Regions from separate parts of the Sphaerisporangium siamense genome, predicted to be linked through region 2. Evidence: riboswitches for the same ligand, from Rfam matches in the RefSeq annotation. Region 2 holds a riboswitch; the other holds the start of a gene.
The links. A riboswitch is a leader RNA that binds a small molecule or an ion and turns the genes downstream of it on or off. The one in region 2 is predicted to bind glycine.

Region 1: it holds a riboswitch for glycine, as region 2 does, so the genes downstream of both, gcvP (aminomethyl-transferring glycine dehydrogenase) here and gcvT (glycine cleavage system aminomethyltransferase GcvT) in region 2, are expected to answer to the same signal.

What each region holds. Positions count from the first base shown of each region.
Region 1 covers NZ_JACHND010000001.1:5,988,297-5,997,263, reverse strand. Annotated here, with positions in the region: gene BJ982_RS27615 (mannose-1-phosphate guanyltransferase) at 1-2,047, shown strand, start outside; gene BJ982_RS27610 (FHA domain-containing protein) at 2,434-2,940, shown strand; gene ftsR (transcriptional regulator FtsR) at 2,953-3,630, shown strand; gene BJ982_RS27600 (bifunctional nuclease family protein) at 3,762-4,232, shown strand; gene BJ982_RS27595 (MerR family transcriptional regulator) at 4,388-5,005, shown strand; glycine riboswitch at 5,196-5,321, shown strand; gene gcvP (aminomethyl-transferring glycine dehydrogenase) at 5,487-8,348, shown strand; gene BJ982_RS27585 (hypothetical protein) at 8,464-8,967, shown strand, end outside.
Region 2 covers NZ_JACHND010000001.1:7,822,141-7,831,107, reverse strand. Annotated here, with positions in the region: gene BJ982_RS35400 (helix-turn-helix domain-containing protein) at 426-1,370, shown strand; gene BJ982_RS35395 (DUF397 domain-containing protein) at 1,372-1,563, shown strand; gene BJ982_RS35390 (LysR family transcriptional regulator) at 1,617-2,678, opposite strand; gene BJ982_RS35385 (MFS transporter) at 2,895-4,193, shown strand; gene BJ982_RS35380 (L-serine ammonia-lyase) at 4,231-5,607, opposite strand; gene gcvH (glycine cleavage system protein GcvH) at 5,720-6,109, opposite strand; gene gcvT (glycine cleavage system aminomethyltransferase GcvT) at 6,106-7,197, opposite strand; glycine riboswitch at 7,231-7,331, opposite strand; glycine riboswitch at 7,332-7,429, opposite strand; gene BJ982_RS35365 (gamma-glutamyl-gamma-aminobutyrate hydrolase family protein) at 7,504-8,199, opposite strand; gene BJ982_RS35360 (3-oxoacyl-ACP reductase) at 8,209-8,967, opposite strand, start outside.

The DNA of each region.
Region 1 (8,967 bases), 1.8 Mb from region 2:
GCAGCGCTTCCTGGAGAAGCCCACCTGGGGCCAGGTCTTCTCCGACACCGTCAACACCGGCGTCTACATCATGGAGCCCGAGGTCCTGGACGAGGTCGCCGCCGGCACGCCGGTCGACTGGTCGGGCGACGTCTTCCCCAAGCTCCTGGCCCGCGGCGCGCCGCTGTACGGCTACGTCGCGGCCGGGTACTGGGAGGACGTCGGCACCCACGAGAGCTACCTCAAGGCCCAGGCCGACGCCCTGTCCGGGCGGGTGCGGCTGGACGCCGACGGCTTCGAGATGTCGCCGGGCGTGTGGGTGGCCGAGGGCGCCTCGGTGGACCCTGACGCCATCCTCAAGGGCCCGCTGTACATCGGCGGGTACGCCAAGGTGGAGGCCGGCGCCGAGCTGCGCGAGTACACCGTCCTCGGCGACAACGTGGTGGTCAAGGAAGGGGCGTTCCTGCACCGCGCCGTCGTCCACGACAACGTCTACATCGGCCCGAGCGCCCACCTGCGCGGCTGCGTCATCGGCAAGAACACCGACATCATGACCGGCGCCCGGATCGAGGAGAACGCCGTCGTCGGCGACGAGTGCGTGATCGAGGCCGAGGCGTACGTCTCCTCCGGCGTGAAGATCTACCCGTTCAAGACCATCGAGGCGGGCGCGGTCGTCAACACCAGCGTGATCTGGGAGTCGCGCGGCCAGCGCAGTCTGTTCGGCCCGCGCGGGGTCTCGGGCCTGGTCAACGTCGAGATCACCCCGGAGCTGTGCGTGCGCCTGGCCAGCGCCTACGCCACCACCCTGAAGAAGGGCGCCTCGGTCATCACCTCGCGCGACGCCTCCCGCGCCGCCCGCGCGTTCAAGCGCGCCGTGATCAGCGCGCTCAACGCCGGGGCGATCAACGTGCTGGACCTGGAGGCCGCGCCCCTGCCCGTCGCGCGCTTCCACACCTCCAACGAGAGCGCCTCGGGCGGCATCGCCCTGCGCACCACCCCGGGCGACCCGCAGAGCGTCGACATCGTCTTCATGGACGAGAACGGCGCCGACCTGTCGCAGAACGCCCAGCGCAAACTGGAGCGGGTCTTCTCCCGCCAGGAGTTCCGGCGCGCCTTCCCCGGCGAGATCGCCGAGCTGAGCTTCCCGGCCAGGGCCGTGGAGGACTACACCCGCGAACTGCTGCGCTGGGTGGACATGTCGGGCGTCAGGGACGCCGAGATGAAGGTCGTGGTCGACTGCGCCGGCGGCACCTCCGCCCTGGTGCTGCCCAGCCTGCTCGGCCGGGTCGGGGTGGACGTCCTCACGGTCAACAACCGCCTGGACGAGTTCTCGCCGACCGAGACCCTGGCCGAGCGGCGCAGGGACCTGCAGCGGCTCGCCGAGCTCGTCGGCTCCTCGCGGGCCGCCTTCGGGGTCCGCTTCGACCCGGTCGGCGAGCGCATCTCCCTGGTGGACGAGATGGGCCAGCTCATCAGCGAGGAGCGCGCCCAGCTCGTCGTGCTGGACCTGGTGGCGGCCGAGCGGCGCGGCGGCCGGGTGGCCCTGCCCGTGACCACCACGCGCGTCGCCGAGCAGGTGTGCCGCTTCCACGGCGCCCAGGTGCAGTGGACCTCCACGGCCCTGGACGCCCTCACCTCCGCCGCCGCCGACCCCGAGCTGATCTTCGCCGCGGACGGGCGCGGCGGCTTCATCGTCCCGGAGTTCGCCCCCACCGTGGACGGCCTGGCCGCGTTCCTGCGCCTGCTCGGCCTCGTGGCCCGCACGCGGCTCTCCCTCAGCCAGATCGACGCGCGCATCCCCCAGGCCAAGATGCTCAAGCGCACCGTCCCGACCCCGTGGGCGGCCAAGGGGGCCGTCATGCGCTCGGTCGTGGAGGCCGCCGACGGCCACCGCTTGGACACCACCGACGGCGTGCGGGTGATCGAGGAGGACGGCGGGTGGGCGCTCATCCTGCCCGACCCCTCCGAGGCCGTCACCCACCTGTGGGCCGAGGGAGACGACCTGGACGTCGCCCAGGCCCTCCTGGAGCGCTGGGCCCGCGTGGTCGAGCACGCGGTCGGCACCTGACCCCGCGGTCGGGGGGCGATCCGCCGCGAAACCGTCGTTTCCGGTCACATTCGAACGGCGCGGCGCATGGACCACAGGGCGGCGCGGGCGGTAGCTTTGGACCGGCGTGGCGAGCCGGGCAGGAGTGAGGAAGGGGCGAAGCGGAACATCGTGGACGCGGCGCGCACGGCGAGCGCCGTCAGGAGCACCGCCAGCCCCCCGTAGCGAGAGCCCGAGCGAGCCCCACTAGTATGTCCGAATCCGCGAGCATGCCCTCATCTTGACCTTTGCGACTCATCAGCGTATGTTGCGGCATTCGCAGTCTGACACCATGAGAAGCGAAGACCCGAGGCACGCCGCCCAGAGCACCGTCGCCGCGACTTCGCGGTAGGAGGCCGAGCCGATCGATGCCGAGCGTCTACTGCACGCAGTGCGGCAATGCCAACCCTGAGGACGCCCGTTTCTGCTCACGCTGCGGGTCGCCGCTGAGCCGTCCCGAGAGCACGCCGGTGGGGGACACCACCTCCACGATCTCCCTCAGCGGGATCGAGGCGATGGACTCGGAGACGACGGGGCAGACGCTCCTACCCGATCGCGCGGCCGTCGACCAGCTGCCTCCGGGCACGGCGCTGCTGGTCGTGATGCGCGGGCCGAACGCCGGGAGCCGCTTCCTCCTCGACAGCGATCTCACCACCGCGGGCCGCCACCCCGAGAGCGACATCTTCCTCGACGACGTGACGGTGTCGCGCCGTCACGCCGAGTTCTACCGGCGCGGCGACTACTTCACCGCCCGCGACGTCGGCAGCCTCAACGGCACCTACGTCAACCGGGAGCGCATCGAGGAGCACCCCCTGACCGGCGGTGACGAAGTCCAGATCGGCAAGTTCCGGCTGGTGTTCCTCACGCGTGGGTGAGGTGGGACGGTGATGAGCGCGCAGGCCGCCCGGGCGTTCATGAGCATCGGGGAGGTCCTGGAGATCCTCCGGGCGGACTTCCCCGACGTCACCGTCTCCAAGATCCGCTTTCTGGAGGGCGAGGGGCTCATCGAGCCCCAGCGCTCGCCCTCGGGGTACCGCAAGTTCACCCACGCCGACGTCGAGCGCCTGCGCTACATCCTCACCGCCCAGCGTGACCGCTACCTGCCGCTGCGCGTCATCAAGGACCATCTGATGACCGCCGACCCGCAGGACGCGCCGCTCGGCGGCCCGCGCCCCGTCGGCGACCCTCCCGCGCCCGAGGTCAGGCTGACCCGCCCCGACCTGCTGGAGGCCACGGGCCTGGACGAGGAGACCCTCGCCGAGTTGGAGGACTACGGGCTGGTCACCCCGGTCGCCCGCTGGTACGACGCCGAGGCTTTGACCGTCGCCAGGGCCTGCGGCGCGCTCGCCCGCTTCGGCCTGCACCCCCGCCACCTGCGGGCGCTGCGGGCCGCCGCCGAGCGCGAGGCCGGCCTCGTCGAGCAGGCCGTCGCGCCCCTCATGCGCCGCCGCGCCCCCGGCGCCGCCGGCCAGGCCGAGGAGACCGCCCGCGAGATCTCCGGACTGCTCCAGGAACTGCGCACCGCCCTGGTGAGGACCGGTCTGCGGGGCATTCTCGGCCGGTGACGGAGCCGCCCGGACATTTCGGGGTGGGAGGATGTTACGTTGAATTTTGCGGCGATGGTCACGCCGCGAGCTGAGAGCCGTAAGGGAGCAGGCCCGGAGCGGGCCGGTGACCCAATGGGACGGAGCCGCGTGTGTTGCAGATGGAGGTCGTGGGGGTCCGCGTGGAGATGCCCACCAACCAGCCCATCGTCCTTCTGAAGGAGGCGAAGGGTGAGCGATATCTGCCGATCTGGATTGGCATGACCGAGGCCACGGCCATCGCGTTGGCACAGGCCGAGGAGCCGCCTCCGCGGCCGCTCACCCACGACTTGTTCAAGGACGTGATCGAAGCCCTCGGCGTGCGGTTGCAGGCGGTCAACATCGTGGCGCTGCGCGACGGGATCTTCTTCGCCGACCTGGTGTTCTCCAACGGGGTCGAGGTGAGCGCACGCCCCTCGGACTCGATCGCGCTCGCGCTGCGCACCGGCACGAGCATCTTCGCCAGCGAGGACGTGGTGCGCGAGGCCGGCGTCATCATCCCCGACGACCAGGAGGACGAGGTCGAGAAGTTCCGCGAGTTCCTGGACACGATCACCCCGGAGGACTTCGGCCGTGCGGGTTAGCCCAGTGCGCCATATCGGGCATTTACGCTTCACGACGCGCCGGGTGGGATCGTTGACTGAGCATCGCACCGGTCCTACGGTGCAAGGGAAACCACGGTTGTAATTCACGAACCCCCAGATCAGGCCGTGGGATGAGAGAAAGCCGGAGGTCCGCAGTGGCGGTCAGCAGCGGCGAGGGAAAGACGGCCGGCCAGCACGATCCGGCCCAGCGCCGGTCGGCGCGGGAACGCGCGGGAGAGCAGGGCCTGCTGTTCGACGAGCGGCCGGCGTCGCTGCCCGCCGACGTGGGATACCGCGGCCCGACGGCCTGCTCGGCGGCCGGCATCACCTACCGGCAGCTCGACTACTGGGCCAGGACCCAGCTCGTCGAGCCGTCGGTGCGGCCGGCCCATGGCTCGGGCTCGCAGCGGCTCTACAGCTTCCGCGACATCCTCGTGCTCAAGGTGGTCAAGCGCCTCCTCGACACCGGGGTGTCGCTCCAGCAGATCCGCACCGCGGTCCACCACCTGCGCGAGCGCGGGGTCAACGACCTGGCGCAGATCACGCTGATGAGCGACGGCGTGAGCGTCTACGAGTGCACCTCGGCCGACGAGGTCATCGACCTGCTGGAAGGCGGCCAGGGCGTGTTCGGCATCGCCCTCGGCGGCGTCTGGCGCGAGGTCGAGGGCACCCTGGCGGAGCTGCCGGGGGAACGCGTGGAGCCGGCCGCCACCGCGGAGGACCACCCGGGTGACGAGCTGGCTCGGCGCAGGAAGGCCCGCAGGACGGGCTGACCGGCTGCCGTCCCCCCGGCCGGAACCGGCGGGGGATCGGCGGCGACCGGCAGGGACGGTCCCCGGGTTCGCGGGGTCGCGGTGTGGGGCCGCGTACGGCGAACCCGGCGCCCGCGCGCGCCCGCGTGGCGGGGCGGTACTGGGGTAGCCTCCCGGCCGGGACGGGCGGGTACAGTTGGTTCAAGGCTTACGACCCCGCGCGGGAGAGACCCGAGGGCACGAGCAGGCGCCGCGGCCGCGGCGCCGGCCCGCTGGCCCGGGCGCCGAAGGAGCAACCTCCCCGGAATCTCTCAGGCCCACGTACCGCGCGGACGAGGCGACTCTGGAAAGCAGGCATGCCCGCCAGGCGTGCCTCACCGACGGTGCAAGCCCCCCGCGGGGGGTGAAGCTCTCAGGTCGTGGCACCCGCCGCGCTGACAGAGGGGGAGACGGCACACGAGCGCGCCACGCGCCCGGTCTCTACCCCTTCAGGAGGGCACCCATGACCGATCGGTCACCGCTTCGCGACCTGTCCGCACCGCCCTTCGCCACGCGGCACATCGGCCCCTCCGACGACGAGCAGGCGCGCATGCTGCAGGCCGTCGGCTACGCCTCCGTCGCCGACCTGGTCGCCGTCGCCGTGCCCGGCATGATCCGCGCCGAGGGCCCGCTGCACCTGCCCCTGGCGGCGAGCGAGACCGAGGCCATCGCCGAGCTGCGCGCCCTGGCCGCCCGCAACCGCGTGCTCACCACCATGATCGGCCTGGGCTACCACGACACGATCACCCCGGCCGTCATCCGGCGCAACCTGCTGGAGAACCCCGGCTGGTACACCGCCTACACCCCCTACCAGCCCGAGATCTCCCAGGGCCGCCTGGAGGCCCTGCTCAACTTCCAGACCGTGATCGCCGACCTCACCGGCCTGGACGTCGCCGGCGCCTCCCTGCTGGACGAGGCCACCGCCGCCGCCGAGGCGATGACGCTGGCCCGCCGCGCGGGCCGCGCCAAGAGCCCGGTGTTCGTCGTGGACGCCGACGCGCTCCCGCAGACCAAGGCCGTGCTCGCCACCCGCGCCGAGCCTCTCGGCATCGAGCTGGCCGAGGCCGACCTGTCCGAGGGGCTGCCCGAGGGCGAGCTGTTCGGCGTCCTGGTCCAGTACCCGGGCGCGAGCGGCCGGCTCAAGGACTTCCGCGCCCTGGCCGCGGAGGCGCACGCCCGCGGCGCGCTGGTGGTCGCCGCCGCCGACCTGCTGGCCCTCACCCTGGTGGAGTCGCCCGGCCTCCTCGGCGCCGACATCGCCGTGGGCTCCTCCCAGCGCTTCGGCGTCCCGCTCGGCTTCGGCGGCCCGCACGCCGCCTACATGTCCGTCCGCGAGGGCCTGCAGCGGCAGATGCCCGGACGCCTGGTCGGGGTCTCCCAGGACGCCGACGGCCGCCCCGCCTACCGCCTGGCCCTGCAGACCCGCGAGCAGCACATCCGCCGGGAGAAGGCCACCAGCAACATCTGCACCGCCCAGGTCCTGCTCGCCGTCATCGCCGGCATGTACGCCGTCTACCACGGCCCCGAGGGGCTCAGGCGCATCGCCCAGCGCGTCCACCGGCACGCGGCCGTCCTGGCCGCCGGGCTGCGCGGCGCGGGCGTCGAGGTCGTCCACGAGGCGTTCTTCGACACGGTGCTGGCCCGGGTGCCCGGCCGGGCCGGCGAGGTAGTGGCCGCCGCCCGCGCCCGCGGGATCAACCTGCGCCAGATGGACGCCGACCACGTGGGCGTCGCCTGCGACGAGACCACCACCGGCGGCCACCTGGCCGCGGTCTGGGAGGCCTTCGGCCTGGAGGGCGTCGTCCTGGAGGACGTGGACACCGCCGCCTCCGACGCGCTGCCCGCCGAGCTGCTGCGCTCCACCGAGTACCTGGCCCACCCGGTGTTCCGCGCGCACCGCTCCGAGACCGCGCTGCTGCGCTACCTGCGCCGGCTCCAGGACAAGGACATCGCGCTGGACCGGTCGATGATCCCGCTCGGCTCGTGCACGATGAAGCTCAACGCCACCACCGAGATGGAGCCGATCACCTGGCCCGAGCTGGCCGGCCTGCACCCCTACGCGCCCGCCGACCAGACCGAGGGCTACCTCGCGCTCATCGGCGACCTGGAGCGCTGGCTGGCCGAGGTCACCGGCTACGACGCGGTCTCGCTGCAGCCCAACGCCGGCTCCCAGGGCGAGTTCGCCGGCCTGCTGGCCATCCGCGCCTACCACCGCGACAACGGCGACCTCGAGCGCGACGTGTGCCTCATCCCGTCCTCGGCGCACGGCACCAACGCCGCCAGCGCCGTCATGGCCGGCATGCGGGTGGTCGTGGTGGCCTGCGACGACCAGGGCAACGTGGACCTCGCCGACCTCGACGCCAAGATCGGCAAGCACCGCGACCGGCTCGCCGCGATCATGGTGACCTACCCCTCCACGCACGGCGTGTACGAGGAGACGATCACCGCGATCTGCGCGCGCGTCCACGAGGCCGGCGGCCAGGTCTACGTCGACGGGGCCAACCTCAACGCCCTGGTCGGGCTGGCCAAGCCCGGCGAGTTCGGCGCCGACGTCTCCCACCTGAACCTGCACAAGACCTTCTGCATCCCGCACGGCGGCGGCGGCCCCGGCGTCGGCCCGGTCGCGGTGCGCGCCCACCTGGCGGCCTACCTGCCCGGCCACCCGCTGCGGGACGGCGGGCCGGTCGGGCCGGTCTCGGCGGCGCCGTACGGCTCGGCGGGCATCCTGCCCATCTCGTGGGCCTACGTGCGCATGATGGGCGGCGAGGGCCTCACGGCGGCCACAGAGCAGGCCATCCTGTCGGCCAACTACCTGGCGCGCCGGCTCGCTCCCCATTACCCGGTGCTCTACACCGGCCGCGAGGGCCTGGTGGCGCACGAGTGCATCGTGGACCTGCGCCAGATCACCAAGGAGACCGGCGTCACCGTCGACGACGTCGCCAAGCGCCTGATCGACTACGGCTTCCACGCGCCGACCATGTCCTTCCCGGTGGCGGGCACCCTGATGATCGAGCCCACCGAGAGCGAGGACCTGGCCGAGCTGGACCGCTTCTGCGACGCCATGATCGCGATCAGGTGCGAGATCGCCAAGGTGGCCTCCGGCGCCTACGACCGCGCCGACAACCCCCTGCGGGGCGCCCCGCACACCGCCGACTGCCTGGTGGCCGACGACTGGAAGCACCCCTACACGCGCACCGAGGCGGCCTACCCCGTCCCGGCGCTGCGCGAGGGCAAGTACTGGTCGCCGGTCCGCCGCATCGACCAGGCCTACGGCGACCGCAACCTGGTGTGCTCCTGCCCCCCGCTGGAGGCCTACGAGGACTGACGTACGCCGCCCCGGAGGCCGTCCCGATCGGCATAATATGTCGCGCGCGACGGCGCCTTCCGCGTCGCGAGACCCGCGGTTCCCCCCACTCCCCCCACGCGGAGAAGAGGTCTTGATGGCGGCGCACGAGGTGGACTCCGGCCGGCGGATCGACGACGCGCGGCGGCTCGCCGAGAACGGCGAGCTGGACGCGGCGGCCGAGATCTTCGCCGAACTGGCCGCCGACGACGGCGGGGCCGACCGCGCCCAGGCCGCCGTCGGCCTGGCCGTGGTGCTGGAGCGGCGCGGCGACGTCGCCGGGTCCAGGGCCGCGGCCCGCACGGCCCTGGCCACCGGCCACCCGGAGTACGCCGCCCAGGCGGCCTGCCTGCTGGCCCGCGGGTTCGAGGAGGAGGACCTCGGCGACCAGGCGCGCGCCGCCTGGCAGGCGGTGATCGGCCTCGGGACCCCGGCCTACCTGCCCGCGGCCCACATGGCGCTGGCGCGCATCGCCGAGCGGCAGGGCGACGAATCGGCGGCCGAGGCGGCGTTGCGGGCGGCGCTGGCCACCGGCGACCCCGTGGTGGGCTCCCGGGCCGCCCAGCTCCTGGCCGGGCGGCTGCTGGAGGACGGCGCGGCG
Region 2 (8,967 bases):
CCTGATCGACTGAACCGAGAGCGCGAGCGCGGGGAGCGAGCAGAGTCCTGCGAGGATGCTCACGATCGTGGCCCACCATTGTGCGGACCAGCGACGCGTCTGGCCGGCCTGGCCTGGATCGACCCGCCTCAATCGATGACGGTCGGCCGCCAGGCGGACGGACCTGCCGCGGGGACGAGGCGATGAGATACGCCGCCTGCGCTGTAAGCCGTCCATCAACCTCACCGTAAGGCTCGTCGGGATTACTTATGCGAGATGATACGGATGAAGCCGGTGGTCGGCACAAGGATTCAAGGCCCTCGGTGATACGCGCCGAGGGCCGGTTCGCTTTCCCGGCCTTTTCGTCTGGCGGTCCTGCCGAAAATCCTCCCAACGACGGCACTGTCGTCCCGTGACTTCGGAAATTCCTTCTCCAAGGCTGCCGGATGGCGGCTACAGTGAGTGTCGAAACGGAAGCACACCGTGTCTACAGACCTGGTCGGCGATTCTGTGGGGAACCTGAAGCGAGCAGCTTAGAACGTTTGACTTGGATGGGTAGGTGTAATTTGTCCCCCGGCAAAGAGATAGACCCGCACGAGTCCCCGAGAGCCCTCTTCGCCTTCGAGTTGCGCCGCCACCGCGAGGCGGCGCACATGAGCCAGCGGCAACTGGCCGAGCGCCTCGGCTACTCCGACTCCATGATCAACCTGGTCGAGAGGGCCAAGCGCCCCCCGTCGAAACAGTTCGCCGAACTCTGCGACCGCACCTTCGCCCTGGACGGCACCATGCTCCGCCTCTACATGGCCACTACTTGGCACAAGGCCCCCGAATACCTCCGCCCCTGGCTAGAGGAGGAAGAGTGCGCGACGGTCCTGCGAACCTGGCAGCCCATGCTCGTCCCGGGTCTGCTCCAAACGCAGGCTTACGCTCACCGCATTCTCTCCACCTGGCCTGGGGTCACTTCCGAACAAGTCGAGGAGCGCGTTGCGAACCGCATGCAGCGGCAGTCGATTCTGTACCGTGACCAGCCGCCGTCTCTGAATGTGGTTATCGATGAGGAAGTGACGCGTGATCACATCGCTGACGCGAAGACTATGCGGGAGCAACTGCTTCACTTGCTGGAAGTGGCTGAGTATCCCCACGTGACGATCCAGCTCGTGCCCTACGCGGCGCGCCCGCACTGCGGCCTGATGGGTGGGTTCGTCATAGCCGAGCGAAACGGAATGTGCTATGCCGCATATACGGATGCCCAGCCTGTCGGCCGTACCTTCGACGATCGCCAGATGATCACTGATCTGATTCGGAAGTATGACGCAATCCGGGCTGAAGCCGTACCGTTTAAGGAGTCCGTCCGACTCATCGAGGAAGCGGTGAACCGATTTGACGCATGACATGAGCGGCGCGCAGTGGCGTAAGAGCAGCTACAGCGGGGATGCGGGGGAGTGCGTGGAGGTTGCGTCGAACATCTCGAACCTCATCGGTGTGCGGGACAGCAAGCTGCCGAGCAACCCTGTCGTGACGGTGAGCCCAGCTGGGTGGGCGGCCTTCCTGACCGGACTAAAGGACGACGCTGTCCGTGGCTGAAATGCCGGGCGTGGTCAGTTCCCTCGGTCGTTGAGGGGACTGACCCGTACGGGTCACGCGCTTGCGGCGTACAGGAGGTCGCGTAGGCCGGGGAGGTCTTCCCGGTCGGAACGCCAGACGAGGCGCAGGCTCAGGTCCGGGGTGGTCAGGGGAAGCCGGATGAGGGTGCCGTTCTTCAGGGAGTCGGATACGGCGAATTCCGGGAGTAGGGCGAGGCCGAGTCCTTGTTCGGCCCAGGCGCGCATCACCGCGACGCTGCCCGCCCGTACGCGTTCGGGGCCGGGGCCGATGATCCTGTCGGCGGCCATCCAGAAGGAGCAGGCGGGCACGTTGACCAGGAGGCGCTCACCGGCGAGGTCGCCGGGGACCACGTGGGCGCTCGCGGTCAGCAGGTGGCCGGGGGCGGCGACGAGGGCGAGCGGCACCGTGCCGACGTCCACGAACGTCAGCGGCGCGGGCGGGGCCGCGAATCCGAGGTCTCCCAGGGCGTCGCCGGCGTCGAGCAGCAGCGCCGCGTCCAGCCGTTCCGTGGCCACGGCGGCGAGCAGGTCGTCGCGGCTTGTGCCGGGGGTGACCTGAACCTCTGCGTCCGGGCGGCTTACTAGAAGCCTTTCGTCGCGGCTAGTGCCGGCGGTCACCCGAACTTCGGCGTCCGGGCGGCTTACAGGGAGTGGTTCGTTGTGGCTTGTGCTGGGGGTCGCCGGTACTTCGGTGTCCGGGCGGTGCGTGCCGGGCGGTCGGCCGTGGTTCGTGACGGGGATGGCTTCGCGGTCCCGGCGGCGTGCGGCGAGTCGGGTCAGGACGCCGGGTACGTGGGTGGCGGCGATCGTCTCCAGGGCGCCCAGGCGGAGTGCGCGGGCCTGGCCGGTGACTTCTCTGCGTGCTTGCTCGGCCTGGTCGAGCAGGCGGCCGGTCCAGCTCAGCAGCCGTTCGCCCGCTCCGGTCAGGCGCATGCCCTTGGGGGTGCGTTCGAACAGCGCCACCCCGAGCGACCTCTCCAGGGTGCGGACCTGCTCCGAGACACTGGAGGGGGACAGCTCCAGGGCGACGGCGGCGTCGGTCACCGTCCGGTGCCGGACGACCGCCTCGAACGTCCGCAACTGGCGTAGTTCCATGTCAGGACGAACTCACGCGGAGCGTTCGGAATTTCCGCACGAGTCCTGCGGCCGGGCCGGTGGAGGCGGCACGGCCGGGTCCGCACAGTGGACGGCATGACCACTGACACCTCCTCCCACGCGGACGCGACACCGGGCGCGGGGACAGGGTGGGGACACCCTACGAACGGAACGCGCCGAGTAACGGCCCGGCGGGGACGTCGCCCGGCCGTCCTGGTGGGCATCTCGCTCGGATATTTCATGGTGTTGCTGGACATGACCGTGCTGTCGGTCGCTGAGCCGGACCTTGCCGCGTCGCTGCACGCCTCGATGGCAGGGCTGCAGTGGGCCACCACCGGATACACCGTGGTGTTCGGCGCCCTGCTGCTGTCGGCCGGCGCCGTCGCCGACCGTTACGGCGCGCACCGCGTGTTCCGCGCCGGGATCGTCGTCTTCGGCCTCGTCTCGCTGCTGTCGGCGACAGCCCCGACCCTGCCCGTCCTGGTCGCGCTGCGGGCGGTCCTCGGCGCCGCCGGGGCCGCCTGCGTGCCCGCCTCGATGGCGCTGATCGCCTGGCTGTACCCGGACCCGGCAGCGCGCACCCGCGCCGTGGCGGCCTGGGCGGCGATCAGCGGTTCGGCGGTGGCGGCGGGGCCCGTCGCCGGGGGCCTCCTGGTGGACCTGGCGGGCTGGCGGGCCGTCTTCCTGGTCAACGTGCCGCTCACGGTGCTGGTGCTCGCGCTGACGGCGGGCCGGTCGATTCGCGCCCCGCGCGGCGACCGGCGCATCCACTGGCCCGCCCAGCTCGCCGTCTGCGCCGCGCTCGCGCTGCTGACCGACACGCTCATCGCCGCCGGCGCGCGCTCCTGGGCCCACGCGGCGATCTCGGGGACGGTCACGGTGCTGGCGGGCGCCGTCTTCGCGACCCTGGAACGGCGGAGTACGGCCCCGGTGCTCCACCGGGAGCTGCTGCGCGGGCGCGGCGTGCGGGTGACGCTGGCGGCGGGCGCGGCGGTCACCTTCGCCCTCAACGGGAACCTGTTCGTCCTGCCGTTGCTGTTCCAGCGCGAGCACGGACTCAGCGCCCTCACCAGCGGCCTGACCTTCCTGCCCCTCACCTTGCCGTTTGTCCTCAACCCACCGCTCACCGGCCGCATCGTGGCTCGCGTCGGCCCCCGCCCGCCCATCCTCGCCGGCCTCGGCCTGCTCACCGCGGGCGGCACGGCACTCGGCTGGGCCTCCTGGGCCGGAGCAGGTTACGGCTGGCACGCCGTGGGCCTGCTCCTCACCGGCCTCGGCGTCTCCTTCGCCCTCCCCGCCCTGGTCACCGCCATCCTCGCCACCGCCCCACCCGGCACGGCCGGAGCGGCCGGAGGACTCCTGAACGCCGTCCGCCAGACCGGCGCCACCCTCGGCGTCGCCAGCATGGGCTCCCTCGCCGCCCTCCCCAGCGGCACGGCGTTGTCGTTGCTCCTCGCCGCCGCGGTCTGCGCCGCCGCGGCCGTCTGGTTCGCCCGGGGGACGGCGGCCTCCTGATCGCGGGCCGCCGGCTTGCGGGGGAGAGGAGCGCCGGTCAGCACTCGATGACGTTGACGGCGAGGCCGCCGCGGCTGGTTTCCTTGTACTTGTCGAGCATGTCGCGGCCGGTGTCGCGCATGGTCTTGATGGCCTTGTCGAGGCTGACGAAGTGGCGGCCGTCGCCGCGGAGGGCGATGCGGGTGGCGGTGATGGCCTTGATGGAGGCGACCGCGTTGCGTTCGATGCAGGGGATCTGGACGAGGCCGCCGATGGGGTCGCAGGTGAGGCCGAGGTTGTGCTCGATGCCGATCTCGGCGGCGTTCTCGACCTGCTCGGGGGTGCCGCCGAGGGCCTCGGTGAGGCCGGCGGCGGCCATGGAGCAGGCGGAGCCGACCTCGCCCTGGCAGCCGACCTCCGCGCCGGAGATCGAGGCGTTCTCCTTGAACAGGACGCCGATCGCCCCGGCGGTGAGCAGGAAGCGGATGACGCCGTCCTCATCGGCGTTGGGGACGAAACGGTCGTAGTACGTCAGTACGGCGGGGATGATGCCGGCGGCGCCGTTGGTGGGGGCGGTGACGATGCGTCCCCCGGCCGCGTTCTCCTCGTTGACGGCGAGGGCGAACAGCGTGACCCAGTCCATGGTCTGCAGAGGGTCCTTCTCGGGGCTCTCGCTCTGCAGCCGCCGCAGCATCTGGTTGGCGCGCCGCTTGACCTTCAGGCCGCCCGGCAGCACGCCCTCCTTGGTGGTGCCGCGCCGGACGCACTCGGACATGACCCGCCACAGGTTGAGCAGGCCGGCGCGGATGTCGGCCTCGGTGCGGCCGAACGCCTTCTCGTTCTCCAGCATCAGCCCGGAGATCGACAGGCCGGTGTCGGCGCACTGCTTGAGCAGCTCGGCGGCGGTGGCGAACGGGTGGGGCAGCTCGGTGTCGTCGGCTTTGATGCGGTCGGCGCCGGTGGCGTTCTCGTCGACGACGAACCCGCCGCCCACCGAGTAGTAGACCTTCTCGCGCAGGGTGTCGCCCTCGGGGGAGAAGGCGGTGAACCGCATGCCGTTGGGGTGGTGCGGCAGCGAGACCTTGCGTTCGAAGACGCAGTGCTCGCCAACGACGAAAGGGATCTCCTGGGCGCCGAACAGCCGGAGCGTCCCGGACGCGCGCATCTCGGCGAGCCGCTCGTCCACGGTGTCCACGTCGACGAGCTCGGGCTTCTCGCCGGACAGGCCGAGCAGGACCGCCTTGTCGCTGCCGTGGCCTTTGCCGGTCAGGCCCAGGGAACCGTAGAGGATCACCTCGACGCGGGCCGTCTTCTCCAGGAGCCCGTCCTGCTTGAGTCCCCTGGCGAACTTGTGGGCGGCGGCCATGGGGCCGCCGGTGTGGGAGCTGGACGGACCTATACCGATTTTGAACAGGTCGAAGACGCTGATCGCCATTGATCTGTGCCCTTCGGAACGTGTGTGGCGAACCTTCGGAACATGTGACGAGAGAAGGGACGCTCCGGCGAGCGGTGGCCCGCCGGAGCCGCCAGGAGAGGGCGAACGAAGGTCAGGAGTCCGCGGTGGTGACGGTGGCGTACTCCTCGGCGGAGAGCAGGTCCTCCGGGGTGTCCTGGACGCGCACGCGGAACAGCCAGCCGTCGCCGTAGGGGTCGGAGTTGACCAGCGACGGGTCGTCCACGACGACCTGGTTGACCTCTATGACCTCGCCGCTGACCGGCGCGTAGATGTCGCTGACGGACTTGGTGGACTCGACCTCGCCCACGGCGTCGCCCGCCTCGACGGTCGCGCCCGCCTCGGGAAGCTGGACGAAGACGACGTCACCCAGCGACTCGGCGGCGTACGCCGTGATGCCCACGGTCACGGTGATGCCGTCCTCCAGGCCGGCGATCCACTCGTGCTCCTTGGTGTAGCTGAGCTCCTCGGGAATGCTGCTCACTTGCTCCTCCGGTAAAAAGGCAGGTCAACCACGTCGACCGGTTCATGGCTTCCACGGATGTCGACCGCGAGCCCCTCGGACACGTCCGTGTCCACGTAGGCCATCGCGATCGGCTTGCCGAGGGACTGCGAGGGTGCGCCGCTGGTGACCTCTCCAACGACGGTGCCGTCAGTCAGCCGTACCACGGGGTATCCGTGGCGTGGCACTCGGCGGCCCCGCGCGACGAGCCCGGTGAGGCGGCGGCGCGGCGGGATGTCCTTCAGCGGCGCGAGGGCCGCGCGGCCGACGAAGTCGCCGGGCTTGTCGAACCGTACGACGCGGCCGAGGCCCGCGTCGAAGGGAGTGAGCCCGGCGTTCAGCTCGTTGCCGTACAGGGGCATGCCGGCTTCGAGCCGGAGCGTGTCGCGGGCGGACAGGCCGGCGGGGCGCAGCCCGTACGCGTCGCCCGCCTTGGTGAGCTCCTGCCAGAGGGTGACGGCGTCGCCGGCCGCGACGAACAGCTCGAAGCCGTCCTCGCCGGTGTAGCCGGTGCGGGCGATGAGGGCCTTCACCCCGGCGACCGTGGCGGGCAGGCCGGCGTAGTACTTCAGCGAGGGCAGGTCGGCGTCGGTGAGCGTGGCGAGGATCTCCTGCGACCGGGGGCCCTGGACGGCGACCAGCGCGTACTGGTCGGAGCGGTCCTCCACCTCGGCGTCGAAGTCCGCCGACCGCTCGGTCAGCTCGGCGGCGACCTTGGGGTAGTTGGAGGCGTTGGCGACGACGAGGAACTCCTCCGCGGCCAGCCGGTAGACGATCAGGTCGTCCAGGACGCCGCCGTCGGCGGCGCAGATCATGGTGTAGCGGGCGCGGCCCGGCTCCAGGGCGGACAGGTGGCCGATCAGCGCGTGGTCGAGCGCCTCCCCGGCCTGCGGGCCGGTGACGAAGATCTCGCCCATGTGGGAGAGGTCGAACAGCCCGGCGGCCGTGCGCACCGCGTTGTGCTCGGCGGACTCGCTGCCGTAGCGCAACGGCATCAGCCAGCCGGCGAAGTCGGTGAGCGTCGCGCCGAGGCTCTCGTGCACCTCGCGGAGCGGTGTGGGTCTGGACATGATGCGCACCTCAGACAGGATTGGATGAGAGCATCCTCCCCCTCTGTCATCGGTGCCTGAGAGTTTCGCCCGGGTTTTGCCGGACTTTCACCTTCGGCGAGGCCCCCGGAGGGGACCTGCTTTCCAGAGATCACCTTTCCCGCGCGGTCCTTTGCCTTGTGAGGTTCGCGGGGAGGACTTGCTCCTTCAGGGGTCCTGACCGGATGTCAGGACTCTCTCCCGCACGGGATCATCGGTGTTCTCGACCACCCTACCAACGCACGCCCGCCTGTCCATGCCCACCGGGGTGGCGACAGGGGGGGCACGTCAGGCGGCGGCGGCCGACACCAGCGCTCGGAACAGGCGGGTGTCCTCGCCGGTCTCCGGATGCCACTGCACGGCGAGGGCGAAGGGCAGTTCCGGCAGCTCCACCGCCTCGACGGCCCCGTCGCCGGACGTGGCCGCGACCACCAGGCCCGCGCCGAGGCGGGCGACGGCCTGGTGGTGGTAGTGGGCGGTCCGGACGGGGTCGGCGCCGAGGACGTCGGCCAGCCTGCTGCCCCCCTCCGGGCGCACGGGCAGGTGGCCGTACCGGCCGGGGGCGGGGGAGTGGCCGTCGTGGCCGACCAGGTCGGGCAGGTGCTGGTGCAGGGTGCCGCCGAGGTGTACGTTCAGCACCTGCATGCCCCGGCAGACGCCGAGGAACGGCAGCCCGGCCTTCAGCGCCGCGGCGACCAGTTCGAACTCCGCCGCGTCGCGGAACTCCCTGATGTGGCTCGTGCGCGCGTGCGGCTCCTCACCGTATCGGGACGGGTCCACGTCCCCGCCGCCCGCGACGATGAGCCCGTCCAGCCGCTCCACCAGCGGCGCCGGGTCGCCCGCCGGAGGCAGCAGCACCGGCTGGCCCCCGGCCCGCGCGACCCGGTCGACGTAGTCGTACGGCAGCAGCGCCGCGCGGGCGTCCCACACGGTGAACGAGGCCCGCTCGACGTAGCAGGTGATCCCGATGACCGGCCGTGCCATGGCGCCCTCCTACAGCGGGGTCACGTACGCGCCGGAGATGCCGCCGTCCACCAGGAACTCCGCCCCGGTGATGAAGCTCGCGTCGTCCGAGGCCAGGAACGCGACCGCGGCGGCGATCTCGGACGCCTCGGCGAACCGCCCGAGCGGGACGTGCACGAGGCGGCGCTGGGCGCGCTCGGGGTCCTTGGCGAACAACTCCTGGAGCAGCGGCGTGTTGACCGGCCCCGGGCACAGCGCGTTCACCCGGATGCCCTCGCGGGCGAACTGCACGCCGAGCTCGCGGGACATCGCCAGCACGCCGCCCTTGGAGGCGGTGTAGGAGATCTGCGACGTCGCCGAGCCCATGACCGCCACGAACGACGCGGTGTTGATGATCGAGCCCTTGCCCTGCCGCCGCATGTACGGGATGACGTGCTTGCAGCACAGGTAGACACTGGTCAGGTTGACGTCCTGGACCCGCCGCCACGCCTCGATGCCGGTGGTCAGGATCGAGTCGTCGTCGGGCGGCGAGATGCCCGCGTTGTTGAACGCGATGTCCACGCTGCCGTAGGTCTCGAAGGCCGTCTCGAACATGCGGGCGACGTCCTCCTCGCTGGTGACGTCGGCGCGGACGAACAGGCCGCCCACCTCCTCGGCCGCCTTGGCGCCCGCGGCCTCGTCCACGTCGGCGCAGACCACCCTGGCGCCCTCCTCGGCGAAGCGGCGGGCCGTGGCGAGCCCGATGCCGCTCGCGGCGCCCGTGATCACGGCCACGCGGTCACGCAGTCG